3 regions of the Amycolatopsis sp. NPDC114478 genome follow, and region 1 is predicted to be linked to each of the others. Evidence: riboswitches for the same ligand, from Rfam matches in the RefSeq annotation. Region 1 holds a riboswitch; each other region holds the start of a gene.
The links. Region 1 has a riboswitch for S-adenosylmethionine ahead of ACZ7OH_RS28860 (methionine ABC transporter ATP-binding protein). Riboswitches for the same ligand answer to the same signal wherever they lie in the genome.
Positions count from the first base shown of each region.

Region 1 (10,296 bases):
GGGTGTGCGAGCCGATCCGCGGCGGGTTGCCGTCCGTGCGCAGCCGGTCGAGCTCGCCGAACACCCTCGGCGTCGAGAGGCCGCGCTCGTCGAAGGCCAGCACCCAGTGGAAGGTGTGCCGCGACAGCACCGGGACGAGCCGCTCGCCGCGCCCGGTGCCCAGCGCGGTGCCGCCGTAGAGCGCGAACGGGACGTCACTGCCCAGGCCGGCGGCGATCTCCGCGAGCTCGTCGCGCGTGACGTCGAGGTTCCACAGGCTCGCCAGCCCGACGAGCGTCGCCGCCGCGTCCGCGCTGCCACCCGCCATGCCGCCCGCGACCGGGATGCCCTTGCGCAGCACCACCCGGACCTTCGGGTCGCCGGTGCGCCCGACGTGCGCGGACAGCGCTTCGACCGCGCGCCACGCCAGGTTTTCGGGGCCGGTCGGGACCGTGCCCTCGCCCTCGCCGTAGATCTCCAGCCCCGGCTCTTCGGTGACGGCGACGGTCACCTCGTCGGTCAGCGACAGGGCCTGGAACACGGTCACCAGCTCGTGGTAACCGTCTTCGCGCAGGTCGTCGACCGCCAGGTGCAGGTTGACCTTGGCCGGGACCCGGACGGTGACTGGGGGCGGAACTACGGCGAGCACCCGACCAGCCTACGTGCCCGCGAAAACGCCCCGATGCGACGTGCGCATCGGGGCGTCTTCGAACTCGAGGTCAGGCCGCGACGCCCTGGGGGCCGCGAGCGGTGTGCGTCACGTGGCCGCCGCGCTCGGCGACCCACGCCAGGGCCGCGTCGGCGCGCTCGCCGCGGACGCCCAGGCGGAAGCGGCCGACCGGGGTGTCGCCGATCCGGGTCAGGCCGCCGCCGATGGTGGCGAACTCGACGTCGAACCGGCCCGCGGCCTCGGGCAGCAGCGCGCCGACCGACGCGAAGCCGACCAGCACGACGTCGACCGAGCGGTCGTAGCGCGCCGACTGCGCGCGGGTGGTCTCGATGGCGGGCAGCAGCGCCTGCGCGGTGCGGCTGGCCGGGTTCGAGATCAGGTCGAGCACGGTGCCGCGCTCGATGACCGTGCCGTCTTCGAGCACCGCGACGTCGTCGCAGACCCGGCGGACCACGCCGGCGTCCGGCGTCGTGATGACGACGGTGGTGCCGAGCTCGGAGCGGGCGCGGTCGAGCACGGTGAGCACCGAGCCGGCCTCCTCCGGGTCGATGCCGGCGGTCGGGTCGTCGGCCAGGAGCACGGCCGGCGCGGCCGCGAGGGCCTTGGCGACCGCGACGCGGCGGAGCTGACCCTCCGACAGCTCGCCCGGACGCTGCGTCGCGCGCTGCGTCAGGCCGACCAGGTCGAGCAGCGAGCCGACCCGGCTGCGGCGCTGCGGGCCGTCGACGCCGAGCTGCTCGAGCGGGGAAGCGATGTTGCCGGCGATGGTGCGCTCGGCGATCAGCTCCGGCTTGGTCGAGACGACACCGAGCTGACGGCGGATCTCGCGCAGGCGGCGGCCGTCGAGGGTGCCGGTGTTGAGGCCGTCGAGCCGCACGACGCCGCGGTCGGGCCGCTCCTGCAGCGCGATGCAACGGGCCAGGACGGACTTGCCGGACCCGGCCGGGCCGACCACGCCGAACAGCGAGCCGGCCTGGACGTCGACGCTCACGTCCCGCAGGGCGACGACCGAGTTTCCGTTGGTGGCAAAGGTTTTGGACAGGTTTTCGACGGTGATCACGAAGGCTCCAGAAAACGGGGTGCGCGCGGTGCGCGGCACCCGGCCGCAAGCAAAGTCCGTCCTGTGTGGACGGTGCGTGAAGAAGAGGTGGACCGGCTACGACAAGCTCAGTGGGAGCGTCGACATGCGGTCACGGAGCGGCGGCCTTCGTCGACTACGCGACGCCTGGTCAGGAGCAGGGGGCGAGCTACCCTCTTCATCGGAAACGGCCTCCATCGGTCCTGGCGGTAGCACCTGCCCTGCGGAGGGTGGTTGCTGCGACTTCGGCGAGCCAGGTCTCTCAGTCGCTCGGGATGGACGCTTCCGAGTAAAGCCGATCCCGAGGAGCGAAAGCAAGCCTGTTGGCCCAGATCACACGAGTGGAGGTGTCCGAATCGCGGGATCGCACGGCAAGAGGCGTATTTTCACCCGGCCGCGTTGACTTCCACTGTGGACCTGCTAACGGACCGCGGCGAGGCGGGCGAAGTCCTGCACGGCCAGCTGCTCACCGCGGGTCTTCGGGTCGATCCCGGCGGCCGCGAGCAGCTCGCCGGCCCGCTCGGCGGAGCCCGCCCAGCCGGCGAGCGCGGCGCGGAGGGTCTTCCTGCGTTGTGAGAAGGCGGCGTCGACGAGGCCGAAGAGCCGATCGCGGTCGTCCGACGCCGGAGCGTCACCGCGTTCGAAGGCGACGAGCGCCGAGTCGACGTTCGGCACCGGCCAGAACACCGACCGCGGCACGGCGGCGACCTTGCGCGCCGGGCCGTACCAGGCGAGCTTGACGCTGGGGACGCCGTAGATCCGGCTGCCGGGGCCGGCGGCCATCCGGTCGGCGACCTCGGTCTGCACCATGACCAGGCCCTTGGCGAGCGACGGCACCTCGGCGAGCAGGTGCAGCACGACCGGGACGGCGACGTTGTAGGGCAGGTTGGCGACGAGCGCGGTCGGCTCGCCCAGCTCCGCGCGGGTGACGCGCAAGGCGTCGGCCCCGACGACGGTCAGCCGGTCCGCGGCCTCGGGCCCCCGCTCGGCAACGGTCTTGGGCAGCCGCTCGGCGAGCTTGGGATCGATCTCGACGGCGACGACCCGCGCGCCGGTGGCGAGCAGGCCGAGGGTCAGCGAACCGAGCCCGGGCCCGACCTCGAGGACGACGTCGTCCTGGCCGACGCCCGCGAGCTCGACGATCCGGCGGACGGTGTTGGGATCGTGCACGAAATTCTGCCCGAGCTTCTTGGTCGGCCGCACGTCGAGTTCGGCCGCCAGCCCGCGGATTTCGGCCGGTCCCAGCAGTTCAACCACCGGACGAGCTTACCGACCGCGCTCGGGCAGCACCGCGAGGGCGGCGGTGGCCAGCTCACGCACGCGCCGCCAGTCGGGTTCGGTCACGAGGGCTTCGACTTCCCAGAGGTGCGCGTTGGCTTCGCCGCTCATGCGGGCGAGGAGGCGGTCCAGCTCGGCGAGGATCGGCGCGGCGTCACCGTGCCACGAGGCGAGGTCCTCGTAGAAGTCGTCGAACTCGGTCGCCAGCTCATCGGCGAGGCCGAGGCCGTTCTCGCGCAGCCACGCCCGCTGTTCCTCGGCGGGACGCGTCAGCCGGGTCAGCGCCTCGTGGAAGTGCGCGAGCTTGCGCCGCTGGTAGTCCTCCACGAACCCAGTGTGCCCGGCACGCGAAACGGCCCCCGTCCACGAGGGACGAGGGCCGTTTCGAAGCGGAACTCAGGCCTTCTTGCCGCAGACCGGCCAGGCGCTGTAGCTGCCGCCGCGGGCGTCGCGGACCTTCTCGGCGATCGCGATCTGCTGCTCACGCGAAGCCTGGCTCGGCAGCGCCGCGTACTGGTCGCCGCCGTAGGCGTTCCAGGTCTGCTTGTCGAACTGGAGGCCGCCGTAGTAGCCGTTGCCGGTGTTGATGGCCCAGTTGCCGCCCGACTCGCACTGCGCGATGCGGTCCCACGCGGAGCCGTCGCCGATCGCCGGCGCCGGGGCCTCCTTGGTGCCGACGTGGATGATCTTCGGCTTCGGCTGGGTGATGACCTGCTCGGAGACGCTCTCGCGGGAGACCTCTTTGCCGTTCTTCTGCGTGACCTTGTAGGTCACCATCTTCTCGCCCGGCGTGCCCGGGTCCTCGACCGAGGTCTTGCCCTTGGCGAGGTCCGGGTCGTCGACCTTCTGCTCGGGCGGGTCGATGGACTCCTTCTGGACGACCGTCGAGACGCCGGTGCGGCTGATGTGCACCTCGGCGCCGTCGGTCAGCTTGACGTCCAGACCACCCTCGGCCTGGTCCTCCGGGCCCAGGGTCAGCTTGTACTCGCCCAGGAACTCCTTCGTCGTGACCGCGGTCGTCTTCACCTGCTTCGGCGCGTTGGCGCCGTCGTACAGGGTGATGTTCTTCAGGGTCTTGATCTCGACGGTGGCGCCCTGGAGGGGCAGCTCGCCGTCCTTCGACATCGACATCCACGTGCCGGGCTTGTCCAGACCGGTCATGCCGAGCTGGCCCAGCGCGTCGCCGAGGTGCGTCGCGCGGACCCAGGAGGTGTGCTCCGAGCCGTCGACGATCATCTTCAGCTGGCGGCCGCGCTCGAGCTTGATGACGCCGCCGTCGCCGACCTCCGCCTGCGGGGACGGGGAGAGCGAGTCGTGCGCGCCCACGGACAGGCCCGCGTCCTGCAGCACCTCGCCGACGGTGTCGCCGAACGAGTGCACGGTGGTCTGCTGGCCGTCGACGTCGACGGTGACGCTCTTGTTCATCGCCAGCGCGGCCGCGCCGCCGCCGGCGATGCTGATCATGACGCTGAGGACGGCGCCCTTGAGGAAGCGGCGCTTCCAGACCTTGGTGGTCTCGCGCAGCCCCTCGTCCAGCATGGCCCGCTTGGCCTGCGGGGACGCGGTCCGGTCCGCCTCGATCTCGTCCGGGATGACGATCGGGGGCAGGTACGTCGTCTCGGCGTTGATGAGGCGGATCAGCTCGTCGACGTCGACGTCGATCTCGGCCATCATCGCGTCGGCGTCGGGGCCGAGCGCGGCGAGGATGTCCTGCTGCGTGATGTTCGGGTCGTCGGAGAAGTCGAGCTGGCCATACGCGGTGTCCTCGAAATAACTGCGTTCGAGGACGGCGGAGCGCGCTCCAGCCTGTCTGCTACCTGTCACCGGGGATCGTTCCCTTTCACGAGACGACGGTCGGGGGCGACGTCTCTACGACTGGGCGTGACGATCGGAAGCTGCTGAGCACAGGCCCGACCGGCACGATCACGGGACAGTAACGGGTCGCGGCGGGTTGCGCAAACACCCCCCGGAGTGTCGTGATCCCCGTCACTCCATCAGGTGGACGATCAAGGAACCCTGATGTCGCAATGCGTTCAACCCGTTGTGACACTGGGGAGTCGGTAGACCCGCTCGGCGGTGGTCCGGACCGATTCGGCGACTTCGTGGACAGCTTCGCCCCTGAGCGCCGCGAGGTGACGGACGGTGTAGGCGGCGCCGAACGGCTCGTTCGGCCGTCCACGGAACGGGTGGGGGGTCAGAAACGGCGCGTCGGTTTCGACGAGGTACTGGTCCGGCGGGCAGAGCCGGGCCGCCTCGTGGAGCCCCTTCGCGTTCTTGAACGTCACCGTGCCCGCGAAGGAAAGGACGTACCCCGCGTCGAGGCACTTGCGGGCCATTTCCGCGTCCCCGGAAAAACAATGGAAGATTACGGCGTTCGGCGCATTCTCTTCGGCCAGGATGCGCAACACGTCGTCGTGGGCCTCGCGGTCGTGGATCATCAGCGGCTTGTCCAGCCGCTTGGCGAGGTCGATGTGCCAGCGGAACGCCTCCTGCTGGGCGTCGTGCGGCGAGTAGTCCCAGTAGTAGTCGAGGCCGGTCTCGCCGACGGCGACCACGCGGTCCTGGGCGGCCAGGCGCTCCACTTCGGACTTCTCGGCCTCGCCGAACTCCTTGGTCCGCGTCGGGTGGATCGCGACGGCGGCCCAGACCCGGCGGTCCCAGGTGGCCGCCTCGGCGGCCCAGCGGGCCGAGGCGAGGTCGTCCGCCACCGTGACGACGCGGGCGACGCCGGCGCGCTCGGCGCGGTCGACCACGGCCTTGACATCGGCCGCGGTGACCGCGCCGCACGCGTCGAGATGGGTGTGCGCGTCCACCACCGACACCGGGAGCCGGTCCGGGACCGGCGGCAGCTCGCGCTTCTCTTCACCCATGCGTACTTCTTACTCCTTGATGATCGGCGCCCACTCCGGACCGGTCTCGCCGAGCGCCGGGTCGAGCTTGGTGAACAGCGGCGACGGCTTCTGCAGGGGCTTGCCGACCTCGATCGGCTTCGACTCCCACTTCGCCTGCTCGCCCGCGTAGTCGCCGGTGAGGATCGGGTTGACCCGGCCGGCGATGTCGAGGTCGTCGACCTCCTTGAGCTCCGGCTGGGCGGCCCAGACGCCGGTGCCGCCGAGGGCCTCGTGCACCTTCTGCGCCGAGTGCGGCAGGAACGGCGTCAGCAGCGTGTTGGCGTCGCTCACCACCTGCAGCGCGGTGTGCAGCACCGTGTCGCGCCGCGTCGGGTCGTCCTTGAGCTTCCACGGCTCCTGGTCGGAGATGTACTTGTTCGCCGCGGTGACGACCTTCATCGCCTCGCTCGCCGCCAGCTTGAACCGGGACCGGGCCAGGTGCGCGCCCGCGGTGTCGAACGCCTTGCGGGACAACGCCTTCAGCTCTTCGTCGGCCGCCGTCGGGGCCTCCGGGCGCGGGATGGCGCCGACGTTCTTGTGCGCCATCGAGATGGACCGGTTGACCAGGTTGCCCCACTCGTTGGCCAGCTCGAAGTTGGTCCGGCGGACGAACTCGTCCCAGGTGAAGTCGGTGTCCTGGGTCTCCGGGCCGGCGACCGAGATGAAGTACCGCAGCGTGTCCGGGCCGAAGTCGCGCAGGAAGTCCTCGACGTAGATCACGCGCCCGCGCGAGGTCGAGAACTTCGAGCCGCTCATCGTGAGGAACTCGCTGGAGACGATCTCGTCGGGCAGGTGCAGCTTGCCGTACTTGCCCGGCTCGCCGCCCTTGTCGCCCTCGCCGTTGTGGCCGAACAGCAGCGCCGGCCAGATCTGGGCGTGGAAGGTGATGTTGTCCTTGCCCATGAAGTAGTACGACCGCGCGTCGGCGTTGTTCCACCACTCCTGCCACGCGTCCGGGTTGCCGGACCGCCGCGCCCACTCGACGCTGGCCGAGAAGTACCCGATCACCGCGTCGAACCAGACGTAGAACCGCTTCAGCGGCTGGTCTCGCCAGCCGTCGAGGGGGATCTTGACGCCCCAGTCGAGGTCGCGGGTGATCGGCCGCGGCCGCATGTCGTCGATCAGGTTCTTGGTGAAGTTGAGGACGTTCGGGCGCCAGTCGGTCTTGGTCGACAGCCAGTCGCCGAGGGTCTTGGTGAACGCCGGCAGGTCGAGGAAGTAGTGCTCGGTCTCGACGAACTTCGGCGTCTCGCCGTTGATCCGCGACTTCGGGTTGATCAGCTCCGCGGCGTCGAGCTGGTTGCCGCAGTTGTCGCACTGGTCGCCGCGCGCGCCGTCGTACCCGCAGATCGGGCAGGTTCCCTCGACGTAGCGGTCGGGCAGCGTGCGGCCGGTGGACGGGCTGATCGCGCCGCGCGTGGTCTTCGGCACGACGTAGCCGTTGCGGTGCAGCGCCAGGAAGATCTGCTGCGTCACCTCGGCGTGGTTGCCGGTCGTGGTCCGGGTGAACAGGTCGTAGGACAGGCCGAGGCCCTGCAGGTCGTTGCCGATCTGGCGGGTGTACTTGTCCGCCGTCGCCTGCGGGGTCGAGTTCTCCTTGTCGGCCTGGACGGTGATCGGGGTGCCGTGTTCGTCGGTGCCGGACACCATGAGCACCCGGTTGCCGGCCATTCGCTGGTAGCGGGAGAAGACGTCGGACGGGACGCCGAATCCGGACACGTGGCCGATGTGGCGGGGGCCGTTGGCGTAGGGCCAGGCCACCGCGGTCAACACAGGGGTGCTCATACCTTATTAGCCTACGGAGGGCGTCACGCGCTTTGTCGAGAGGGAGGCCCGGTTGTCGGCGACACGGTTGCTCGTGCTCGGGGTGGTGCGCATGTACGGCCGCGCGCACGGCTACCAGGTGCGGCGCGAGCTGCTCAGCTGGTCGGCGGACAAGTGGGCCAACGTCCAGCCGGGGTCGATCTACCACGCGCTGAAGAAGATGACCGCCGAGGAACTGCTGGAGCAGGTCGACGTCGAGCCCGGCGACGGCGGCCCCGACCGCACGGCCTACCGGCTCACCGACGTCGGCGAGCAGGAGTACCAGGTGCTGCTGTCGAAGGCGCTGTCCGATCCTTCGCTGAACCACCCGGACCTTTCGGCGGGGATTTCGCTGATGACGACGTTGCCGCGGGCCCGGGTGATCAACCTGCTCCGGCACCGGCTCGTGCACCTGGAGGCCGAGCAGCGGCAAGCGCAGCTGATGCTCGAAGAGATCAAGGCGAGCATGGAGCTGGGCACACCCGAGCACGTCAGCGAGCTGTACCGGCTGTGGGGCGGGATCACCGACGCGAGCCTGACCTGGCTCGAAGGCCTGGTCGCCCGGCTCGAAGCGGGCGAGTACGTGATGGCCGGCGAGTAATCAAGTTTGACTAGCACGCTCTCCCCGGGGCACAGTGTGCACTCAATTAGTCAAATTTGATTAGGAGATCCCATGATCACGGCACGCGGTCTCGAGCGGCGCTTCCGCCGCAAGGGCCGCTCTGGGGGCGAAGTCCACGCGGTGAAGGGCGTCGACCTCGACGTCGAAGCGGGTGAGCTCGTCGGGTTCCTCGGGCCGAACGGCGCCGGGAAGACGACCACGCTGCGCATGCTCACCACACTGTTGAAGCCATCCGCGGGCACCGCGACCGTCGGCGGCCGCGACCTGCTTTCCGACCCGCTCGGCGTGCGCGAGCGCATCGGCTACGTCGCCCAGGGCGGCGGCAGCTCACCCGAAACCAAGGTCGCCGACGAGCTCGAACTGCAGGGCCGGCTCTACCGGATGAGCAAGGCCGACGCGATCGCGCGCGGCGCCGAGCTCGCCGAGCAGCTCGACCTGACCGGGCTGGACCAGCGGCTGACCCGGACGTTGTCGGGCGGCCAGCGGCGGCGGCTCGACATCGCGCTCGGGCTGATCCACTCGCCGGGGCTCGTCTTCCTCGACGAGCCGTCGACCGGGCTCGACCCGCAGAGCCGCGCCAACCTGTGGGACCACATCCGCCGGCTGCGCGCCGAGCAGGGCGTCACGGTCTTCCTCACGACCCACTACCTCGACGAAGCCGACGCGCTGTCGGATCGGCTGATCGTCATCGACGACGGCCGGATCGTCGCCGAGGGCACGCCGGACGCGCTCAAGGCCCGGGTCAACGGCGACCGCGTCGAAGTCGGCGTCGACTCGGAGCAGGGCGCCGACGCCGCCGAAATCGCCGGACGGCTCTCAGGCGCGCACGAGCTGTCGGCGGACGGCGGGATCGTCCGGTTCCGGGTGCCGCGCGGCGACGTCGCCCTGCCCGAGCTCCTGCGCGCGCTCGACGCGAAGTCCATCCCGATGCTGTCGGTCCAGGTGCACCGGCCCACGCTCGACGACGTTTTCCTGACCCTGACCGGGCGCTCGCTGCGCGAAGCGGAGGAGGGCACCCGTGCTGCGTGACACCTGGCTGATCTTCCGCCGCGACATGAAGGCGGCGCTGCGCAACCCGACCTGGGTCATGATCGGGATCATGCAGCCGCTGCTGTACCTGTTCCTGTTCGGGCCGCTGATGGTCAAGGCGATGCAGGCCCAGGGCCTGTCCGAAGTGGACGGCTGGATGCTGCTCACCCCGGCGCTGATCGCCCAGCTGGCGCTGTTCGGCAGCTCGTTCGTCGGGTTCGGGCTGCTGGCCGACTACCGCTCCGGCGTCGTCGAGCGGTTCCGGGTGACGCCGGTCAGCCGCGGCGCGCTGCTGCTGGGGAAGGTGCTGGCCAACGCGCTGCAGGCCGTCGTCCAGGCCCTGCTGATCATCGCGCTGGCGTACCTGGCGTTCGACCTCGACGCGCCGGTCGGCGGGGTGCTGCTGAGCCTGGTGATCGTGTTCCTGCTGGCGGTGTCGCTGGCGTCGTGCTCCTACGCGCTGGCGCTGACGTTGAAGAGCGAGGAGACGTTCCCCGCGCTGCTCAACGCCGTGCTCATCCCGCTCCTGCTGCTTTCCGGGATCCTGCTGCCGATCACGGCCGGCGTCGCGCCGAAGTGGCTGTACACGGTTTCCCAGATCAACCCCTTCCGCCACGTCGTGGACGTCGAGCGGAACACCTTCAAGGGCGACTTCACGATGGACGCGTTGTTCACCGGCAGCGTCGTGGTGCTGGTGATGGCCGTGGTGTCCGTGTGGTGGGGTACCCGGACGTTCCAACGAGACAGCGCCTGATCAAAACAGCCTGATCAACCAAGCGTGGGTCACTGCGGGTCCGCCTCCGGCGACGTATGGTGTGCTCTCCACCGACGTGCCGGGGGCGGAATGTGACGGAACCGGAGAGCGAACGCGGGATCTCGCTGTCCCACCGGGAGCGGGTGACCGACTGGCACGCCGTCCGCGGGGCGGAGACCCGGTTCGTGTCGG
Region 1 covers NZ_JBVKDO010000011.1:203,287-213,582, reverse strand. Annotated here, with positions in the region: gene ACZ7OH_RS28865 (4-(cytidine 5'-diphospho)-2-C-methyl-D-erythritol kinase) at 1-628, opposite strand, end outside; gene ACZ7OH_RS28860 (methionine ABC transporter ATP-binding protein) at 699-1,709, opposite strand; SAM riboswitch class I at 1,919-2,009, opposite strand; gene rsmA (16S rRNA (adenine(1518)-N(6)/adenine(1519)-N(6))-dimethyltransferase RsmA) at 2,148-2,984, opposite strand; gene ACZ7OH_RS28850 (hypothetical protein) at 2,994-3,332, opposite strand; gene ACZ7OH_RS28845 (transglycosylase family protein) at 3,402-4,829, opposite strand; gene ACZ7OH_RS28840 (TatD family hydrolase) at 5,039-5,875, opposite strand; gene metG (methionine--tRNA ligase) at 5,885-7,681, opposite strand; gene ACZ7OH_RS28830 (PadR family transcriptional regulator) at 7,734-8,300, shown strand; gene ACZ7OH_RS28825 (ATP-binding cassette domain-containing protein) at 8,373-9,350, shown strand; gene ACZ7OH_RS28820 (ABC transporter permease) at 9,340-10,104, shown strand; gene ACZ7OH_RS28815 (glycoside hydrolase family 25 protein) at 10,197-10,296, shown strand, end outside.

Region 2 (10,296 bases), on a different contig from region 1:
TGCCACCCGGGTACGACGGAAACGGCCGTTCCCGGGCCGGGCCGGGTGGATCCATCCACATCACCCCGGTTGTCCACAGGACGCGGCGGCACCCCTGTCGGACGGCTCCCCGCGGGCCCTAACGTCGATCGTGTGTTCGAGCAGCCCGCCCGGGATCCGGGCCCTCCCGTCAACGACCGGCTCGCCTGGCTGGCCGACCAGCTCTCGCCCGACGCGAGCACGGTCGGGCCCGGCGGCCGGCTGGTCCGGCGCTGGCTACCGGGCGGATCGGCCGGTCCCGGCCGCCGCCGGTGGGCGCTCGCCGGTGTCCTCGCGGCGGTCGTGGTGATCGGCCTCGGCTCGGTCGCGCTCCTCGGCGGCCGTCCGGTGCCCGAGTCACCACCCGCGCTGCCGAGCGCGAAACCGGCGAGCGAGGTATCGGCCCGGGCCGCACCCCAGGCCGGTCTCGTCGTCAGCGTCATCGGCCGCGTCCGGTCGCCCGGCCTGGTCACCGTGGTCCAGGGCGCCCGGGTCGCGGACGTGCTCAGGGCCGCGGGCGGCGCCGAGCCCGGCGCGGACCTGAGCTCGCTGAACCTCGCCCGCCGCGTGACCGACGGGGAGCAGCTCGCGGTCGGGATCCCGGCACCCGCCGCCGCGGCGCCGGCCGGTACCCCGGCGGGCGGCAAGGTCGACCTCAACGCGGCGAGCGCGGACCAGCTGGACACGTTGCCCGGCGTCGGCGCGGTGACGGCCCAGCGGATCGTCCAGTGGCGCACCGAGCACGGCGGTTTCACGAAGGTCGAGCAACTGCGCGATGTGTCCGGCATCGGGGAAAGCAAATTCCAGAAGCTGCGCGAGCAGGTGACGGTCGGATGAGCACGCTTCCCGCGACCGACACCCGGCAGGACATGCGGCTCGTCCCGGCAGCGTTGGCGTGCTGGCTCGCCGCCCTCGGCGGCCTGCTGCTGGGCTGGTGGACGGCGGTCGCCGTCGGCCTCGCTTCGGCGGTCCTCGCCGGGCTGGTGTGCTGGCGGGCCCGTGACCGTTCCCGGGTGCTCGGCGCGGCCGCGGCCCTGCTGGTCCTGGGACTCGTCGCCGCGGGACCGGTCGCCTGGCGGATCCGGAACGCGCAGCAGGACGACCTCCGGGTCGCCGCGGCCGACGGGCTGCCCGCGGCGTTGCGGGTCGTCGTCACCGAACGCCCGAAGCCCGTGCGCAGCGCGGGGTACGCCGACCAGCAGGCCGGTGCCCGGTCGGTGGTGCTGACGGCCGACGTCCGCACGGCGTCGGTCGACGGCCGGCCGGTGTCGTCGTCCGGGCGCGTCCTGTTGCTCGCGCCCGTCGCTCAGTGGGCGGCGCTGCTGCCGGGCCAAGACGTCACGGCGACGGGCCTGCTGATGCCGCCGCGCGGCTCGGACCTGACCGCCGCGGTGCTGTCCGTGCGCGGGCCGCCGGGCGACCCCGGCCCGGCGCCGTGGTGGCAGCGGACCGCGGCGGGGCTGCGCGCCGTGCTCCACGACCTGTGCCAGGTCCTGCCGGACGAACCCGCCGGCCTGCTGCCGGGCCTGGTCCTGGGCGACACGAGCGGGTTGTCGCCGCGGGTCGAGCAGGAGTTCGTCACCGCCGGGCTCGCTCACCTGACTGCCGTCAGTGGGGGAAATCTCGCCGTTGCGTGCGGCGCGGTCCTGCTCCTGCTCCGCCTGCTTCGGATCGGGCCGCGGACGTCGGCGGTCGCGGCCGGTGCGTGCCTGGTCGGGTTCCTCGTCCTGGTCGGCCCGGAGCCGAGCGTGCTGCGGGCGGGCGTGATGGCGGCGGTCGCGTTGCTGGCGTTGGCGCTGGGCCGGCGTGGCTCGGCACTGCCGGCGCTGGCGTTCGCGGTGTGCGTGCTGGTGGTGACGGATCCGGCGATGGCCACGGACTTCGGGTTCGCGCTGTCGGTGTTCGCCACCGCCGGGCTGGTCCTGATCGCGCCCCGCTGGGCCGCCGTGCTGGTGCGCCGCGGCGTCCCGCCGGGGTTCGCCGAAGGACTGGCGATCCCGTTGGCGGCGTTCCTGGTGACGGCGCCGGTCCTCGCCGGCATGGCGGGCACGGTGAGCCTGGTTTCGGTGCTCACCAACGTTCTCGCCGCGCCCGTGGTGGCCCCGGCGACGGTGCTCGGCGTCCTGGCGACGGTGGTCGGCCCGTGGTGGCCGGGTGCCGGGACGGTCCTGGTGCACCTGGCCGACCCGGAAGCGCGGTGGCTGATCACGGTGGCGCGGCACGGCGCCCGGGCACCCGGCGCGGTCGTCGCCTGGCCCGGCGGCTGGACGGGCGGGCTGCTGGCCGCCGCGGTGCTCGTAGTACTGGTGCTGGCCGCCCGGTACCGGCGGCTGCGGTTGGTCATGGCGGTGCTGGTCGTCGGGGCGTTGCTGGTGTTCGTGCCGGTCCGGGTGCTCGCACCGGCGTGGCCACCGCGCGACTGGGCGATGGTCGAGTGCGACGTCGGCCAGGGCGACGCGGTCGTGCTGGCGACAGCGGAGCCGGGGCGGGCCGTCGTCGTGGACACCGGGCCCGAGCCGGGGCCGGTGGACGAATGCCTGCACCGGCTGGCCGTCGAGCGGATCCCGTTGCTGGTGCTGAGCCACCTGCACGCGGACCACATCGGCGGGCTCTCGTCGGTCTTCGAGGGCCGGTCGGTCGGCGCCATCGCCGTCGGCCCGGGGCGGGCGCCGGACTGGGCGTGGCGCCAAGTCGCGGCCGAGGCCGCGAAACAGGACGTGCCGTTGGTGGAGCTGAACCCGGGGGAGCGGATGAACTGGCCCGGCCTGACGCTCGACGTACTGGGCCCGCGTTACGTACCGGCCCGCGTGGCGGGCCCGCAGGACGGCACGACGATCAACAACAGTTCGGTGGTCCTGCGAGCGCAAACCCCGGTAGGCCGGGTGCTCCTGACCGGCGACGTCGAACTGGCGGCCCAATCGGACTTGCTGGCCGACGTCGGTGATCTGAAAGCGGAGGTGTTGAAGGTGCCACACCACGGTTCGCGCTACTCGTTGCCGGCGTTCCTCGCGGCGGTGGCGCCGAGGGTGGCGTTGGTCAGCGTGGGTGCCGGCAACACATATGGCCACCCCAGCAAGACCACAATGGACAGTCTGACGGCGTTGGGAGCCCTGGTGACCCGAACCGATGTGGACGGCGATACCGCGGTGGTCGCCGGAACGGCGATAGTCCGCCGAGGCGAGCCCCGAGCCCCGCCCCGCCGGTGAGCCGGTCACTTCACAGCGGCGTTCCGGGCGGCTTCGCCGGCCTGGCGGTCGCGTTCGAACGTGATCCGGCGGCGAGCCCACTGCTGTCCGCCCTCGTCGGCCAGGGTTTCCACCCGTGCGACCAGCACCCGGACCGCGTCCTTGCCTTCGTACGGCGGTGCGGAATGGAGGAACAACGCGGCTTCACGTTCGATCGCGTAACCGATCTGGCTGTGCTCCACCCAGTTCTGGTGCATGCCGAAGGTGGTCCGGATCCCGGTCGCGACCAGGACGACGGCGCCGAGGGCGGCGATGACGACCGAGTCGAGGTGGGCGGCGGCGGCCACCGGGATCGCGGCGGAACCGGTGAGGGCGACGACCTCCACCACGCCGTACCTCAGCCGGTCTCGCCGGGCGCCCTTCTTGTACCACCGCCACTTCGCGACGACGGTCGTCGGCAAGGCCTGGCCGTCGCGTTCGGCGGTGACCATCCAGTGCTTGCCGAGATTCCGCATTTCCGAACCTCCTGAACCGAGCCGGCACGTGGGGTGTCGACCCTATCGGCCCGGGGAAACGCGAAAGGAGGTACTCGCCGGGGGAAGCCGCTCGGCTGCCCCCGGCGTGGACGTCAGTAGCCGAGCGCCTCGTTCACGGCCTTGGCGGACGCCGGCACGGTCGCCTTCGGGCCGATGTGGTTCTCGACCGCGTCGAGGGTCTTGAGGCCGTCGCCGGTGATCAGGAGGACCGTCTCGGCGTCCGGGTCGAGCTTGCCCGTCTCGACCAGCTTCTTCGCCGTCGCCACGGTGACCCCGCCGGCGGTCTCGGTGAAGATGCCCTCGGTGCGGGCCAGCAGCCGGATGCCCTCGACGACCTCTTCGTCGGTGACGTCCTCGATCGCGCCGCCGGTGCGGTTGACGATGTCGAGGACGTACGGGCCGTCGGCCGGGTTGCCGATCGCCAGCGAGCGGGCGATCGTGTCCGGCTTCACCGGCTGGACCACGTCCTGGCCGGCGCGGAAGGCGGCCGACACCGGCGAGCAGCCGGTCGCCTGCGCGCCGAACACCTTGTACGGGCTGGCGTCCACGAGACCGAGCTGACCCAGCTCGCGGAAACCCTTGTCCACCTTCGTCAGCTGCGAACCGGAGGCGATCGGCACGACGATCTGCGGCGGGATGCGCCAGCCGAGCTGCTCGGCGACCTCGTAGGCCAGCGTCTTCGAGCCCTCGGAGTAGTACGGCCGGACGTTCACGTTCACGAACGCCCACTTCGGGTGCTCACCGGCCAGCTCGGTGGCGAGGCGGTTGACGTCGTCGTAGTTGCCGTCGACGGCGATCAGGTCGCCGTCGTACACCGCGGTGGTGAGGATCTTGGCGCGCTCGAGGGTCTTGGGGATCAGCACGACCGACCGCCAGCCGGCGCGGGCCGCGGCGGCGGCCGTCGCGTTGGCCAGGTTGCCGGTCGACGGACACGCGAGCACCTCGAACCCGAACTCGCGGGCCGCGGCCAGCGCGACGGCGACGACGCGGTCCTTGAACGAGTGCGTCGGGTTGCCGGTGTCGTCCTTGACCCACACGCGCTTGAGGCCGAGTTCCTTGGCCAGGCGGTCGGCGCGGATCAGCCGGGTCGCGCCGGGCTCGGTGTTCGGGATCTCTTCGACGTTGGACGGAACCGGGAGGAGCTTCTTGTAGCGCCAGATGTTCTTGGGGCCGGCCTCGATGTCTTCGCGGCGGACGCGGCCGAAGTCGTAGGCGACCTCGAGCGGCGAGAAGTCCTCGGCGGAGACGAACTCCGGGGCGAGCGGCTGCCGGTGACCCTCTTCCTTCGACACCAGTTCGACGGCGGGACCGAGATCCGGGGTCTTCGTGGTGGAGGTCGTGCCGAGGGTTGCGGTCATCGCGAGGTTCCTTTCCTCATCTGCCCCGCCGAAGCGGGCCGGAATTGGCACCGTGGTCGTCAGCTACCCCGCGATCGCGGGATGACAGGCTGTACGCCGGTTGCCGGGGCTTCGTCGGGCCGTTCCCTCTGCCCCTCTGGATGAGCGGTATTCGGTTGTCGGTGCGCGCGAACGAGCGCGCCGCCTCGAGGACACCGTACGACATGGCGCTCACGCTGTGCCATGCCGGCCGCCCGACATCACCGGAGAGGGCGCACGACACCGCAAGTGAGAGGATCCTCGGGTGACCGCGCAAGCCACCGCCCCCGCCCCGCTGCACCTGGTGCTGGGCGAGGAAGAACTGCTGATCGAGCGGGCCGTCCGCGAGACGCTCGCCGCCGCCCGCGCTATCGACGCGACGGCCGAGCTGACCCGCGTCCGGGTGTCCGAACTCACAGCCCCCGAGCTGGCCGAACTTGTCAGCCCGTCGCTGTTCAGCGAGGGCCGCGTGATCGTCCTGGAGTCGGCGCAGGACATCTCGCAGGAGCTGGCCGACGCCGTGGCGTCGTACCTGAAGGACCCCGCGGACGGCATCGTGCTGGTCGTCGTCCACACCGGCGGCGGCCGCAGCAAGGCGGGCAAGACGCTCCCCGCGTCGCTGAAGAAGGCCGGTGCCGAGGTCACGGAGTGCCCGAAGCTGACCAAGCCGGCGGAACGCGAGCAGTTCGTGCGGCACGAGATCCGCCGCGCGGGCGGCAAGATCGACCCGGCGGGGGTCGCCGCGTTGATCGACGCGGTGGGCTCCGACCTGCGAGAACTCTCGTCGGCGGCGAGCCAGCTGGTGGCCGACACGGGCGGGACGGTCGACGCCGACGCGGTCCGCCGCTACCACCGCGGCCGCGCCGACGTGACGGGCTTCGCGGTCGCGGAGAAGGCGGTGAGCGGCGACCGCTCGGCGGCGCTGGAGTCCCTGCGCTGGGCGATGCAGCTGGGCGTCCCGCACGTCCTGGTGGCGGACGCCCTGGCCGACGCGGTCCGCACGATCGCCCGGGTCTCGGGCGCGGGCCGCGGCAACCCGAACCAGATGGCCGGCGAGCTGGGCATGCCGCCGTGGAAGATCCGCAAGGCCCAGGGCCAGTCGCGGGGCTGGAACCAGGACGGCCTGGCCACGGCGATGCGCGTGGTGGCGAGGCTGAACGCCGAGGTCAAGGGCGTGGCGGCGGACCCGGGTTACGCACTGGAGCGAGCGGTCCTGGAGGTGGCGGCCGCCAAGGGCGACCGCTGACCCCGGACACGAAGAAGGCCCCGGCCGAAGCCGGGGCCTTCCCAGAAATCAACCAGCTCAGAGCGCGTTGACGCGCTTGGCCAGCGCCGACTTCTTGTTGGCGGCCTGGTTGGCGTGGATGACGCCCTTCGAGACGGCCTTGTCCAGCTTCTGGGCGGCGTCGCGCTGCAGCTCGACGGCCTTGGCCTTGTCGCCGGCCTCGGCGGCATCGCGGACCTTGCGGATCGCGGTCTTCACCGAGGACCGGATCGCCTGGTTGCGCTGACGCGCCTTCTCGTTCGTCGTGATGCGCTTGATCTGCGACTTGATGTTGGCCATAGGGCAACTCCTGTTTCACTCGGTGAGATCGCCGCCGCGCTGAAGTGGCCCCACTCGAAGAGCGGGTTTCCTCCATGACGGAATGCCGCACGGGCAGCGAGCGACCACTCTAACAGCCGGGCCGCGGGCGTCCGGAGCCGGGAGTACGGTGGGTGACGGCAGTGCCTAGGGTTCCGTCGCCGGTCCGCGCACCCCGCTCCACACAACCAGGACCGGTGGGCCTGGTCCGAGCGGCACCATCGGCGGGCCCGGACGGCCGGTCGTTCATCTGACGGGGCAAAAGCCTGGAGGACCCGGTTTTCGCGCGCGCGAAAACCCGTAAGGGGTCCCGTGAACACCACCGCTTTGTCCCTCGTCCTCGTCGCCGCCGTCGTGCACGCGGCCTGGAACCTCGCCGCCAAGCGGATCTCCTCCGGCGGCACCCAGTTCGTCTGGCTCTACTACACCGTCGGCGCCGTCGTGCTGCTGCCGATCACCATCGTGCAACTCGTCGTCGAGGCCGACCGTCCACAGTGGAGCTGGCTGCTCGCCGCGGTCGTCACGTCCGTGCTGCACATCGCCTACGGCATCGTCCTGCAACGCGGGTACCGCGTCGGCGACCTGTCCGTCGTCTACCCGGTCGCGCGGGGTACGGGCCCGCTGCTGTCGGTGCTGGCCGCCGTCCTGGTGCTCGGCGAACGGCCCGGCTGGCTCGGCCTGCTCGGCGCGTTCCTGGTCGTGGCCGGCGTGCTGGTGATCAGCGCCGGCCGCAAGGCGGAAGACCCCCAGGCGGTCAAGGCCGGGATCTTCTACGGCCTGCTCACCGGCGCCGTCATCGCCGGCTACACCCTCTGGGACGCGCACTCGGTGACCGGCCTCCGCGTGCCGCCGGTCGTCTACTTCGGCCTCGGCTCGATCCTGCAGAGCCTGATGCTCGTGCCCGGCGCCCTGGCCGGGCGCGCCGAGGTCGGCCGCGTCTGGCGCGTGCACCGCCGGGAGGTGCTGCTCGTCGGGCTGCTGTCGCCGGTCGCCTACATCCTCGTGCTGTTCGCCCTCACGATGGCGCCGGTCAGCCTGGTCGCGCCGGCGCGGGAGCTGAGCATCGTGCTCGGCGGCGTCGCCGCGTGGCTGGTGCTGGGCGAGCGCGACGCCGTCCGGCGGCTCGCCGGGTCGGTGATCGTGCTCTCCGGCATCGCCGCGATTGCGGCCGCCTGAGCGCGTCCGGTAGGGATGGTCGGATGGAAGTCCTGAAGAGCAGGCTGATCGTCCGCCCTCGTGACGTCGACGCGACGACGGCGTTCTACCGCGACACCCTCGGCCTGGCCGTGGAGCGTGAGTTCCCCGGCGGCACCGTGTTCTTCCTCGGCCACGGCTCCCTGGAGGTCTCCGGCCGGGGCGAGACGGGGTCGTCGCCCGACCTGGCGCTCTGGCTGCAGGTCCGGGACCTCGCCGGCACGCTGGCCGGCCTGAAGGCGAGGGGCCTGGAGCCGGTGCGGGACGCCCAGCGCGAGCCCTGGGGCCTCGACGAGGCCTGGATCGCCGACCCGGACGGCACGCGCATCGTGCTGGTCGAGGTGCCCGAGGGCCACCCGATCCGCACGGACACCCGCTAGGCGGGTTTGACGGCCCGCAGCTGCGCGGCGAGCGCGGCGAAGCCGGGCGGGTCCCACGTCCAGGTCTGCAGGTCGGCGAAGCCCGCTTCGGCGGCTTCGTCGGCCAGCACGTGCCTGCTCACGGGCAGCCACTTCTCGTGCGCGGACAGCAGCAGCCGCCCGCCGGGGCGCAGCACCCGCAGCAGCTCGGCGAACCCGGCCGCGCGGTCGTCCCACAGCATGACGTTGTTCACGCTCAGCACGACGTCGACGGACGCGTCGGGCTCGCCGGTGTGCGCCGCCGACCCTTCGCGCAGCTCCACGCGGTCGCCGCAGCGCTCCTGGCAGAGCCCGAGCATCTCGGGGGAGGGGTCGACGCCGATGGCGCGTCCGGCCAGCCGCGCGGCGGCGTCCAGGCCGACGCCGGGCCCGGGCCCGACGACCAGGACGGTCTCGTCGGGCTCGATCCGGGCCAGGTCGACGACGCGCTGTTCGGTGGCGGCGTTGCCGCGGGCCATCACCCAGCCGCCGAGGCGGCCGAGCGCGCCGGAGGGGTGACCGAACGTCCGGTCGAGGACGCGGGCGAAGCCGCTGGTCTCCGGCTGGGGAGGGGGTGCCGGTTGGTGCGAAGTGCTCATACTTCGAGGGCACCACGGATCGAAAGAGCCCGCATCGGGGATGACCCCCACTGACACCCGGAGGGGCATGGGAGCATAGAGGTGGCCATCCCCGACTTTCCGAGGACTCATTCGAGTGACAGCGCTCAACAAGTTCGCCGACACCACCTTCACGCCTCCGGAGCTCATCCGGAACTTCTGCATCATCGCGCACATCGACCACGGCAAGTCCACCCTGGCCGACCGCATGCTGCAGCTCACCGGCGTCGTGGAAGAGCGGGCCATGCGCGCTCAGTACCTCGACCGGATGGACATCGAACGCGAGCGCGGAATCACGATCAAGGCGCAGAACGTCCGGCTGCCCTGGAAGGTCGACGGCCAGGACCACGTCCTGCACATGATCGACACGCCCGGCCACGTCGACTTCACCTACGAGGTGTCCCGGGCGCTGGAGGCGTGCGAAGGCGCGGTCCTGCTGGTCGACGCCGCGCAGGGGATCGAGGCCCAGACGCTGGCCAACCTCTACCTCGCGCTGGAGAACAACCTCCAGATCATCCCGGTGCTCAACAAGATCGACCTGCCGTCGGCCGACCCCGACAAGTACGCGGGTGAGCTCGCCCACATCATCGGCTGCGAGCCCGAAGACGTCCTGCGGGTCTCGGCCAAGACCGGCATGGGCGTCGGCGAGCTGCTCGACGAGGTCGTGAAGACGGTCCCGGCGCCGCAGGGCGACGCCGACGCGCCGGCGCGGGCGATGATCTTCGACTCGGTCTACGACACCTACCGCGGCGTCGTCACCTACATCCGGGTCGTCGACGGCAAGATCACGCCGCGCGAGAAGATCAAGATGATGTCGACCGGCGCCACGCACGAGCTGCTCGAGGTCGGCATCATCTCGCCGGAGCCCAAGCCCAGCAAGGGGCTCGGCGTCGGCGAGGTCGGCTACCTGATCACCGGCGTGAAGGACGTCCGCCAGTCGAAGGTCGGCGACACCGTGACGTCCGAGCGCCACGGCGCGAAGGAAGCGCTGGCGGGCTACCGCGAGCCGAAGCCGATGGTCTACTCCGGGCTGTACCCGGTGGACGGCTCCGACTACCCCGAGCTGCGCGAGGCGCTGGACAAGCTCCAGCTCAACGACGCCGCGCTCGACTACGAGCCGGAGACGTCGGTGGCGCTGGGCTTCGGCTTCCGCTGCGGCTTCCTCGGCCTGCTGCACCTGGAGATCACGCGCGACCGGCTCGAGCGCGAGTTCGGCCTCGACCTGATCTCGACGGCGCCGAACGTCATCTACCGCGTGGTGCTCGAAGACCGGAGCGAGGTGGTGGTGACGAACCCGTCGGACTGGCCGACCGGGCTGAAGATCGCCGAGGTGCACGAGCCGGTGTCGAAGGTCAGCATCCTCGCGCCGTCGGAGTTCGTCGGCACGATC
Region 2 covers NZ_JBVKDO010000017.1:198,814-209,109, forward strand. Annotated here, with positions in the region: gene ACZ7OH_RS37340 (ComEA family DNA-binding protein) at 133-855, shown strand; gene ACZ7OH_RS37345 (ComEC/Rec2 family competence protein) at 852-3,224, shown strand; gene ACZ7OH_RS37350 (DUF4231 domain-containing protein) at 3,230-3,718, opposite strand; gene thrC (threonine synthase) at 3,832-5,097, opposite strand; SAM riboswitch class I at 5,111-5,244, opposite strand; gene holA (DNA polymerase III subunit delta) at 5,381-6,361, shown strand; gene rpsT (30S ribosomal protein S20) at 6,419-6,679, opposite strand; gene ACZ7OH_RS37370 (DMT family transporter) at 7,010-7,873, shown strand; gene ACZ7OH_RS37375 (VOC family protein) at 7,897-8,271, shown strand; gene ACZ7OH_RS37380 (class I SAM-dependent methyltransferase) at 8,268-8,888, opposite strand; gene lepA (translation elongation factor 4) at 9,004-10,296, shown strand, end outside.
Region 2: linked by a shared signal. The riboswitch ahead of thrC (threonine synthase) and the one ahead of ACZ7OH_RS28860 (methionine ABC transporter ATP-binding protein) in region 1 are both predicted to bind S-adenosylmethionine.

Region 3 (10,296 bases), on a different contig from region 1:
CGTCCAGACGGTGATCAAGGCCGTCAAGGCGGGCGACTGGTCGTTCCAGGGCGGGGCCGTGGTCGCGGCCGGGATCGCGCTGCGCGAAGGCGAGTTCGAACGGCGGCTCGTCGCGAAGAGCGGCGGCGCGGCGGCGGAGCTGCCCGGCGGGTCCGGGCTGGTCCTCATCGACACCGAGGTGACGCCGGAGCTGGCGGCCGAGGGCCTGGTCCGCGACCTGGTCCGGGTCGTGCAGCAGGCCCGCCGCGACGCCGGGCTGGACGTCGCCGACCGGATCGCGCTGACCGTGGACGCACCTTCCGACGTCGTCGAGGCGGCTCGGACGCACGAGGAGTTCCTCGCGTCGGAGACCCTCTCCACGTCGGTGACCTACGGCGCGGTGGCCGACGGATCCGCCGGCACCGTCGGCGACGGCACCAAGGTCACGGTCGCGGTCGAAAAAGCCTGACCGATCGTCGTGGGTGGCCGGTAAGATCAGCCGGTCACCCACGACGGTGGCGTTCCTTGGGGGAGGGGTACGCGGAAATGAGTCCTGCGAGAAGACGCGGCATCCTGATCGGCGGCGCGCTGCTCGTCGTCGTGGCCGTGGTGGCGGCGTTCTTCGTGCTGAACGGCGGTTCGACGCCCGCGGCGGAAGCCGGGGCGACGAGCGTCGAGAACCCGGGCGCGGCCGATCCGCATTCGGCGATCACGGAGTACCTGCAGGACCTGTCCGAGAACAACCCGGACGCGGCGGGCCGGCTGACCGACGCCGCGCCGGCGGCCGCGGTGGCGCTGCGGGACGCGCGGAACACGCTGAACCCGTCGTCGCTGAAGGCGAAGCTGACTGTCCTGCAGCCGACTCCGGCCGGGGCCAAGCAGACCAGCGGGACGTTCAGCGTCTCGTGGGCGCTGAAGCCGGGGAAGGTCTGGACCTACGACGTGCCGTTCGAACTCGCCCAGACCGGCGGGAAGTGGCTCGTGCACTGGGCACCGTCGCTGCTGCACCCGAAGCTGGAAGCGGGGCAGCGGCTGGTGATCAGCACGGCGGTGCAGGACACGACGGCCGTCGCCGACCGCGACGGCAAGCCGCTGCTGGTCAGCGGGGCCAGTGGCCTGCGCGCGGTCGACGGCGACCCGGCGCCGCTGCTGCGTTCGGCGCTGACCGGGCAGGTGACGGCGGCGAGCGGGGGCGGCTTCGCCGTCGAGCGCGTCGACACCAGCGGGAAGAGCGTCGAGACGCTGTTCGGGAAGGCCGACGGCGAGGCGAAGACGCTGACGTCGAGCCTGAGCCTGACCGCGCAGAAGTCCGCGCAAGCCGCGGTGGACGGCTACCAGGGCTCGGCCATGATGGTCGCCCTCGACACGGGCTCGGGCGACATCCTCGCCGTCGCGCAGAACGCGGCCGCGGGGAACGCCCCGAAGGCGCTGCACGGGCTGTACGAGCCGGGTTCGTCGTTCAAGATCGCGACGTCGGTCGCGGCGGTCCAGCAGAGCGGGCTCGACGCGGGCTCGCCGGTCGACTGCCCCGGCGTCGCCACGATCGGCACGCGCACGGTCAAGAACGAGGGCTTCGAGCTGGGCGCGACGAACCTGCAGACGGCGTTCGCGCGCTCGTGCAACACGACGTTCGGGCAGCTGGCGCTGGACCTCCCGGCCGACGGGCTGGTGAAGGCGGCGAACGAGCTGGGCCTCAACGCCGACTACGAGATCCCGGGGATCGACACCGAGCTGGGCAAGGTCGAGCCGGCGGCGAGCAAGGACGAGCAGGTCGAGGACGGGTTCGGCCAGGGCCGGATCCAGGCGAGCTGCCTCGGCGGCGCGCTGATGGCGGCCACGGTCGCGGCCGGCAAGGCCATCACACCGCGGCTGTGGCACGACCTCGACACGAAGGTCGTCAAGGGCTACTCGCCGCCGCCCGCGGCGGTGCTCGGCCAGGTGCGGAAGATGATGCGGGCCGTGGTGACCAGCGGGACCGGCCGCGGCGCGGCGGGGGCGGGCGAGGTCTTCGGCAAGACCGGCACCGCCCAGTTCGGCGACGGCTCGAACGCCACCGGGTGGTTCGTCGGGTACCGCGGCACCGTCGCGTTCGCGGTGCTCCTGGAGAGCTCCAACGACTCGGGCCCGGCGGTCACCCTGGCCGCGAAGTTCCTGAAGGGGATCTGACGCTTCGGCCGCGGCCGAACAGCGCGGGTCGTAGCGTGGGGGCATGGAGACGATCGCCCTCGCCGAGGTCGCCGCGGTGCTCGCCGACCCGAGCCGGGCCACCATGTGCCTCGCCCTGCTCGACGGGCGGGCCTGGACCGTCGGCGAGCTGGCCAAGGCGGCCGGGATCGCGCTCTCCACGGCCAGCGAGCACGTCACCCGGCTGGTCGGCGCCGGGTTCGTCGTCCGGGTCAAGCAGGGCCGCGCGAGCTACGTCCGGATCGCCGACCCGCGCGTCGCCGAGCTGATCGAGCACCTGGCCCAGCACGCCGAGCACCGGCCGCTAATGGGGCTGAAGTCGTCGCTGCGGGTGAAGCGGCTCAGCTTCGCGCGCACCTGCTACGACCACCTCGCGGGCGTTCTCGGCGTCGCCGTGCGCGACGGCATGCTCGCCACCGGTCTCGTCGACACCGCCGACGGCCTGACGCTGACCGGCCGCGGCCGCGAGGTGCTGGCCGGGCTCGGCGTGCCGGTCGCCGCCGGGCGCCGGCCGCTGCTGCGCGACTGTCTGGATTGGACGGAACGCCGCGACCACCTCGCCGGCGCGCTGCCCGCGGCGCTGCTCGACCGGGCGGTCGAGGCGGGCTGGGTCGGCCGGGACGGCCACCGCGCCGTGAAGGTGCACCCGAGCGCCGCCAAGCCGTTCGCCGCGCTGGGTGTCGATCTCTCGGCGCTGGATGGGCCTTAACACACCGGGTGTCCGACTCGGGCCGGCGGTACACGAACGAGTTAACCCACCCGCTTCACTATTCTGAGTGCCCACGGCACTCGGAGGGAGGCGGCATGGACCAGCTCCCCGTGCTGCTCGGCGTCGGCGGCGTCGTGCTGCTCGCGTCCGTGCTCGCCGTGCGCGTCTCCATCCGGCTCGGCCTGCCGTCGCTGCTGCTGTACCTCGGGATCGGCGTCGTGCTCGGCGAAGCCGGCTTCGGCATCCGGTTCGACAACCCCGAGCTGACCCAGTCGCTCGGCCTCGCCGCGCTCGTCATGATCTTGGCCGAAGGCGGGTTGACGACGCGCTGGTCGGCCGTGAAACCCGCGCTGGGACTGGGAATCGCATTGTCCACAGTGGCCGTCGTGGTGAGCATCGCGGTCACCGGCGCGGCGCTGCACTTCCTGCTCGGCCTCGACTGGCGGTTCGCCCTGCTGTGGGGCGCGGTGCTCGCCTCGACCGACGCTGCGGCGGTGTTCTCGGTGCTGCGCACGGCCGGGATCGGCAAACGCCTGGTCGGGGCGCTGGAGCTGGAGTCGGGCGTCAACGACGCGCCGGCGTACATCGCGGTCGTCGTGCTGGCCGAAGGCACCACTGTGGACTGGACGCTGCCGCTGCTGGTGGTCTACGAGCTGGGCGCGGGCCTGGCGATCGGGCTCGCCTTCGGCTGGCTCGGCGGGATCGCGCTGCGCCGGGCCGCGCTGCCGGCGACCGGGCTCTACCCGCTCGCGACGATCGCGGTCTGCGTGGTCGCGTACTCGTCCGGCCAGCTGGCGCACGCGTCCGGGCTGCTCGCGACGTACGTCGCCGCGCTGGTGCTGGGCAATGCGCGGCTGCCGCACCGGTCGGACACGCTGTCGTTCGCCGAGGGGCTCGGCTGGCTGGCGCAGATCGGGCTGTTCGTGCTGCTCGGGCTGTTCGCGTCGCCGAGCCGGCTGCTCGAGACGCTGGTCCCGGGCCTGGTCGCCGGCGCCGTCGTGCTGCTGCTGGCCCGGCCGATCTCGGTGGTGCTCTCGGTGCTGCCGTTCCGGCTGCCGTGGCGGGAACAGGCGTTCCTGTCGTGGGCCGGCCTGCGTGGCGCCGTGCCGATCGTGCTGGCGATGATTCCGCTGTCACGGGGCTTGCCGGGCGCGCAACGGCTGGTCGACGCGGTGTTCGTGCTGGTCATCGTGCTGACGCTGGTCCAGGGCGCGACGCTCGGGCCGCTGGGCCGCAAGCTGGGGCTGGCGACGAAGTCCGAGCCGCACGAGGTCGAGGTCGACTCCGCGCCGCTGGACGAGCTGGGCGCGGAGCTGCTGCAGGTCCGCATCCAGCGCGGGTCGAAGCTGCACGGCGTGTACTTGTCGGAGCTGAGGCTGCCGACGGGAGCGACGGTCAGCCTGGTCGTCCGCGAGGGCGCGGGGTTCACCCCCCAGAAGACGAGCCGGCTGCAGGAGAACGACCAGCTGCTGGTGGTGACGACCACGTCGGTCCGCGACGCGGTCGAGCGCCGGCTGAGAGCGGTGGACCGGGCGGGCCGGCTGGCCCGGTGGCGGGGCGAGTCGGGGCGTTAACCCGTTCGTGGTCGTGGCCGCGCTGTGACCGATCGGACGAATCCGCGGCGGCTGGGGTGGACGAGCTGCCGCCCGGGCGAGGCGGTGCTCGGGCGCGACGCGGTCGGCAAAGGCAGCGAGCTGGGCCGTTGGGAGCGCGAGTCGGCGCTCCTAGCTGCGGCGGTCCGGCCCGGGCCGGGTGAGCTGGCGGCGGGGAGCGCGGATCGGTGCTGCTGGGTCTGGCTGCGTGGCCCGACCGGGTGAGCTGGCCCGTCCGAGGCGCGAGTCGGCGCTGCTAGCTGCGGCTGCGCAGCCCCCGCCGCATGAGCTGAGCCGCCAAGCGCGCGGCCGCCGCACCCTGCGCGGCCCCCTGAACCGCGCCTTGTCCGGTCCCTGTCCACTCTCCGCGCCGACCTGGTGATCTTTTCCCGCAAGGGTGATCTTCCCCGTCCGGAATCTTCCCAATGATCCAACCTTTGGCCTACTCTCCGCCCGATCCGGTTAGTTCGAATGGGTGAGCGTTAAGCCAAAGGAGTACGCACGGTGACGAAACTGCACACTCGCCGGACGGTTCTCGCCGTCGCGATGACCGCGGCCCTCGGCTTGCTCGGCGCGCCGGCCGCGATCGCCGAGGTGGCTCCGTTCCCGGCACTCGCCCTGCCGTTCAAGGCCGGTCAGCAGGTCTACTCCGCCGGCATCCACTCCGACGACGGCAGCACCGGCGTCAAGAACGCCATCGACTTCAGCCCGGCCGACCGGACCGTGCGCGCACCTCTGGCCGGGACCGTCCACCTGCAGCACTGCGCCGGTGGCGACTGGGTCACCATCGACCACGCCGGCGGCTGGCGGACCGGGTACTACCACATGGAAGGCATCAAGGTCACCGACGGTGAGCACGTCGAGGCCGGGACCGTCCTCGGGTCGACCGGCAACGCGCTCCCGTGCGGCGGCAGCAGCACCGGCGCCCACGTGCACTTCACGCTCTGGACCGTGCCCGACGCCGCGAACTGGGACGGCAAGTCCTTCGCGGAGGTCTCGACGGCCGTCGCCCAGGCCGATGGCGAGCCCGTCGACGGCAAGACCATCGGTGGCTGGCGCTTCACCGCGGGAGCCGAGCAGTACACCGGCACCGCGACGCACCTCGCGGACAACGCCATCACGCAGCTCCCGGGACGGTTCCGCGCGAAGCTCTGAGGCCTCACCGTGTGTGAGCGGCGTCTCAGAATGTGAGGCGGGGGTTGGCCGCCGGCCGCGTTCTCGGTTACCTTCGGGCTCAGGTCATGAGTGCCAGCGCGAAGCCCCGGCTTGCTGGCCGGCAACCCTCCTACCGCGGTGGGGTGCCCCGGGTGAAGACCGGGCCGGTCGCGCCGTGCGACGGGCAAGCGCGGGCCCCTCGCCGGGGTCCCCCGGACCGCCGAGGAGGCACCGATGACTCTCGCCATCGACCGCACCAGCACGACCACCCTGGCCGCCGTCACCGCGAAAACCGTTGTCACGCAAGACATCCCGACCGTCGCGGGGGCCGCCCTGCGCGTCCCGCTCGTCACGGGCGAGACGATCGGCTACGCCAACCTCGACCACGCTGCGAGCGCCCCTTGTCTCGACGCCGTCCGCGCGAAGGTCGACGAATTCCTGCCCTGGTACGCCAGCGTCCACCGCGGCGCCGGCTTCGCGTCCCAGGTCTCCACCAAGCTCTACGAACGCACTCGCGACGTCCTTCGCCGTTTCGTCGACGCCCGCCGGACCGACACCGTCGTGTTCACCCGCAACACCACCGACTCCTTCAACCTGCTCGCCCGCAGCCTGCCGCGGCACACCACGGTGGTCGTCTTCGACACCGAGCACCACGCCGCGCTGCTGCCGTGGCAGGGCCCGAACGTCCGGCGGATCCCGACCCCGCGCACCCGCCTCGCGGCAGTGTCCGCTGTGGACGAAGCCCTCGCGGATGCCCCGCAGGGACCGCGATTGGTCGTCGTCACGGGAGCGTCCAATGTGACCGGTGAGCTGCTCCCCGTCGCCGAAATCGCCGCCGTGGCGCGCAGGCACGGCGCGCGCATCGCGCTCGACGCCGCCCAGCTCGCCCCGCACCGCCGGATCTCGATCAAGGACCTGGACGTCGACTACGTCGCCCTGTCCGGCCACAAGCTGTACGCGCCCTTCGGTGCGGGCGCCCTGATCGGGCGCGCCGACTGGCTGCGCGCCGCCCGGCCGTACCTCGCCGGCGGCGGCGCGACCAAGCTCGTCACCGAGGACGCCGTCGTCTGGAACACCGGGCCCGAGCGTCACGAAGCCGGCTCGCCCAACACCGTCGGCGTCTACGCGCTCGGCGTCGCGTGCGAAACCCTCGGCGAAAACTGGGCCGCGATCGCAAACCACGAGCAGGCCCTGCTCACCCGGCTGCGCAAGGGACTCGAAGGCATCCCGGGCTGCGCCGAGCTGCGGCTGTTCGACGCGCCGGTCGACCGCGTCGGCACGGTCAGCTTCGTCGTCGACGGCTTCGACCCGGGCTGGCTCGCCGCGGTGCTGTCGGCGGAGTACGGCATCGGCGTCCGCGACGGCGCCTTCTGCGCCCACATCGCCGCCAAGCGCCTGATCGGCGTCACCGGGGGCGCCGGGCAGCAGGCGATCCGCGTCAGCCTCGGCCTCGGCAGCACCGAGGAGCACGTCGACCGCGTGGTGCGGGCGCTGCGCCAGATCGTCGCGCGCGGGGCCCGCTGGGAGTACGCGAGGGTGGACGGCCGCTGGGCCCCGGTCGGCGACCCGCGTGAGCTGCCGCCGTTCTGCTGAGCGCTAGCCTGGCCCGATGGGGAGAGAGCGGCGGTTCTGGTTTCCGTTGGCACTGCTCGGGCTGACGCAGATCGGCATGGTGGCGCTGCAGCTGCTGTCGCGCCGCAGCCCGGCCCAGGACCAAGCCGCGAACCTCCTCCTCCGGCCGGCGGCCCCACCCGGGGTGGCGCAGTACGGCCGCGCCCAATGGCTGACCCAGGACGCCTTCTATTCCCTGGGACGAGGCCTTCCCACGGGCGCGGCCTGGCTGGTCGCGCTCGGTGTGGTGCTGATCGGCACGGCGGTCTGGTACGCGCTCGCCCTGCGGCCCGTCCGCACCGGGTGGTTCGTCCTCGGCACGATCGGCGCGCTCCTCGCCGTGCCGCTGCTCGACCTGGTCGGGTCGTGGCAGTTCCGGCTCGGCGACGAGCTGCGCGGCCCGCTGCTGGCCACCCTCGGCCTGCTGGTGCTCGCCGCGTACGAGCGCAGCAAGCTCGTCCTGCTCGCCGCGGCGGCGTTCGCGGTGATCGCGGTGGTGCTCTCGGCGGACCTGGTGGGCGTCCTCCTCTCGGCGGCCGTCCTGCTGACCGCGGCGTTCGCTGCCCTCCTGCGCCCGGCGCGCGAGGCCCTGCCGTGACGGGGAGTTCGCGGCGGTCCTGGTTCCCGTTGGCGGCGCCGGGGTTCGCCCTGCTGGTGAGGGTGGCGGTCGAGTTGTTGCCGAAGGACACCGCGCGCACGGGGCCACCAGCTGACCCGGGGCACCGGTGAGATCGGCGGCACCGGCCTCCCCGGCAACCCGCTCTCGGGTATCGCCACCGCCACCGACGTGGTCGCTCGGCCGGCTGGCCTGCGTGGTGCTCGCCGTGGCGGGCGGGTACCGGTAGTCCCGGCGGGCACGCCGCCGCGGCCCGTCCGGTTCGGGCTCGGCACCCTGGGCGCGCCGGCGGCCGTCCCGCTGCTCGACCTGGTCGGCGCGCTGGAGCCGCGGCTGCCCGGGGACGGGCGCGCCGCGCTCGGCCTGCTGGTGCCGCCCGGTTCCTGGGGGCTGTCGATGCGGTGTCCGTCCTGGTCACGGTGGTTTTCCCGACCCCGCCGGCGGGTGCGCTGATGGCGGCGGGCCTGCTGTTCGCCGTGCTCCTGCGCGGGCCGGTCACCGCCGCCGACACGGCCTGACCAGCACCGTGGAGAATGGAGCGGTGAGCACCGAGCCCAGCCACTCCGAGCCCGACACCGACGCAGCCGCCGAGGTGGCGCCCGAGACCGTGCAGGAGACGCCGGAAGAGCCGGCGACGCCGCTGCCGAAGCGCCGCGTGGGCTGGGTGTTCGCGGTCGCCGTCGTGTTCTGGGCGATCGACCTGGTGACGAAGAACCTGGTCGCCGCCAACCTCGAGGGCAAGGAGCCGGTCCGGATCCTCGGCGGGCTGATCTACCTGCAGGTGATCCGCAACCCGGGTGCCGCCTTCTCGATGGCCACCGGCATGACGTGGGTGCTCGCGCTGGTCGCCCTCGCCGTCGTCATCGCGATCATCTGGCTGTCGCGGCGGCTGCGCTCGATCGGCTGGGCCATCGGCCTCGGCCTGGTGCTCGCCGGCGCGACCGGCAACCTCACCGACCGCATCTTCCGCGCGCCCGGCGGGCTGCAGGGCCACGTCGTCGACTTCATCTCGGCGTTCGCCCCGAACGGCAAGGGCTTCGCGATCTTCAACATCGCCGACTCGGCGATCTGCGTCGGCGGCGCGCTGATCGTGCTGCTTTCGCTGCTGGGCAAGGACTACGACGGCACGTCGACCAAGGACAAGAAGAAGGCCGAAGCGCCGGAGCAGCAGGAGGAGCAGGCGTGAGCTCGCGGATGCTCCCGGTGCCCGACGGGCTCGACGGGATGCGGGTCGACGCCGGCCTCGCCAAGCTGCTCGGCCTGTCGCGGACCGTCGTCGCCGAACTCGCCGAATCCGGCGACGTGCTGCTCGACGGCCGTCCCGCGGGCAAGTCCGACCGGCTCTCCGGGGGCGGCCTCCTGGAGATCACCCTGCCGGAGCCCGCGAACCCCGTCGAGGTCGTCGCGCAGCCGGTCGAAGGCATGCAGATCCTGCACGACGACGACGACATCGTCGTGATCTCCAAGCCGGTCGGCGTCGCCGTGCACCCGAGCCCGGGCTGGACCGGCCCGACCGTCGTCGGCGGCCTCGCCGCGGCCGGCCTGCGCATCGCGACGTCGGGCGCGGCCGAGCGCCAGGGCGTCGTGCACCGGCTCGACGCCGGCACCACCGGCGTGATGGTGGTGGCCAAGAGCGAGCACGCGTACACCGTGCTGAAGCGCGCGTTCAAGGAACGCACGGTCGACAAGGGCTACCACGCGATCGTCCAGGGCCACCCCGACCCGATGCGCGGCACGATCGACGCCCCGATCGACCGCCACCCGCGGCACGACTACAAGTTCGCGGTCGTCCAGGGCGGCCGCCCGAGCGTCACGCACTACGAGGTCGTCGAGGCGTTCCGGGCGGCGTCGCTGGCGCACATCAAGCTGGAAACCGGGCGGACGCACCAGATCCGCGTCCACTTCTCGGCGCTGCGCCACCCCTGCGTCGGCGACCTGACGTACGGCGCGGACCCCGTCCTGGCCCGGCACCTCGGCCTGAGCCGCCAGTGGCTGCACGCGAAGACGCTGGCGTTCGCGCACCCGGCGGACGGCCGCTGGGTCGAGTTCGAGTCCGAGTACCCGGACGACCTGGCGAAGGCCCTGGAAATCCTGCGCGACGAGAGCTACTAGTCTTCGATCGACCAGGTGAGCGTGCGCTCGTCCGGCTCCGGCCGGGGGCTCCAGCGCACCGAAACCACGCGCGTCGCGTCCGGCAGGACGTACACGGTGTGGCCGCCCAGGGTTTCGCCCGGTTTGACGCCGATCTTGTGCGGCGGCCGGGACGTCAGCGACACCGGCGCCTTGCCGATCGCGGTGCCGTCGGCGGCGAGCAGCTCGAGGTAGTTGTCCGGCAGCGACGCGAAGGGGATCGAGCCGCGGTTGGTGATCTCGGTGTGCACGACGACCGCGCGTTCGCCCGCCTCCAGGCGGTAGCCCGCCGCACCGAACAGGTAGTCCGCCGGGTCCTG
Region 3 covers NZ_JBVKDO010000007.1:384,995-395,290, forward strand. Annotated here, with positions in the region: gene ileS (isoleucine--tRNA ligase) at 1-448, shown strand, start outside; gene ACZ7OH_RS22315 (penicillin-binding transpeptidase domain-containing protein) at 526-2,145, shown strand; gene ACZ7OH_RS22320 (ArsR/SmtB family transcription factor) at 2,189-2,872, shown strand; gene ACZ7OH_RS22325 (potassium/proton antiporter) at 2,968-4,446, shown strand; gene ACZ7OH_RS22330 (hypothetical protein) at 4,471-4,689, shown strand; gene ACZ7OH_RS22335 (M23 family metallopeptidase) at 4,969-5,619, shown strand; SAM riboswitch class IV at 5,702-5,816, shown strand; gene ACZ7OH_RS22340 (aminotransferase class V-fold PLP-dependent enzyme) at 5,854-7,212, shown strand; gene ACZ7OH_RS22345 (hypothetical protein) at 7,229-7,828, shown strand; gene lspA (signal peptidase II) at 8,454-9,032, shown strand; gene ACZ7OH_RS22355 (RluA family pseudouridine synthase) at 9,029-9,958, shown strand; gene ACZ7OH_RS22360 (AsnC family protein) at 9,955-10,296, opposite strand, start outside.
Region 3: linked by a shared signal. The riboswitch ahead of ACZ7OH_RS22340 (aminotransferase class V-fold PLP-dependent enzyme) and the one ahead of ACZ7OH_RS28860 (methionine ABC transporter ATP-binding protein) in region 1 are both predicted to bind S-adenosylmethionine.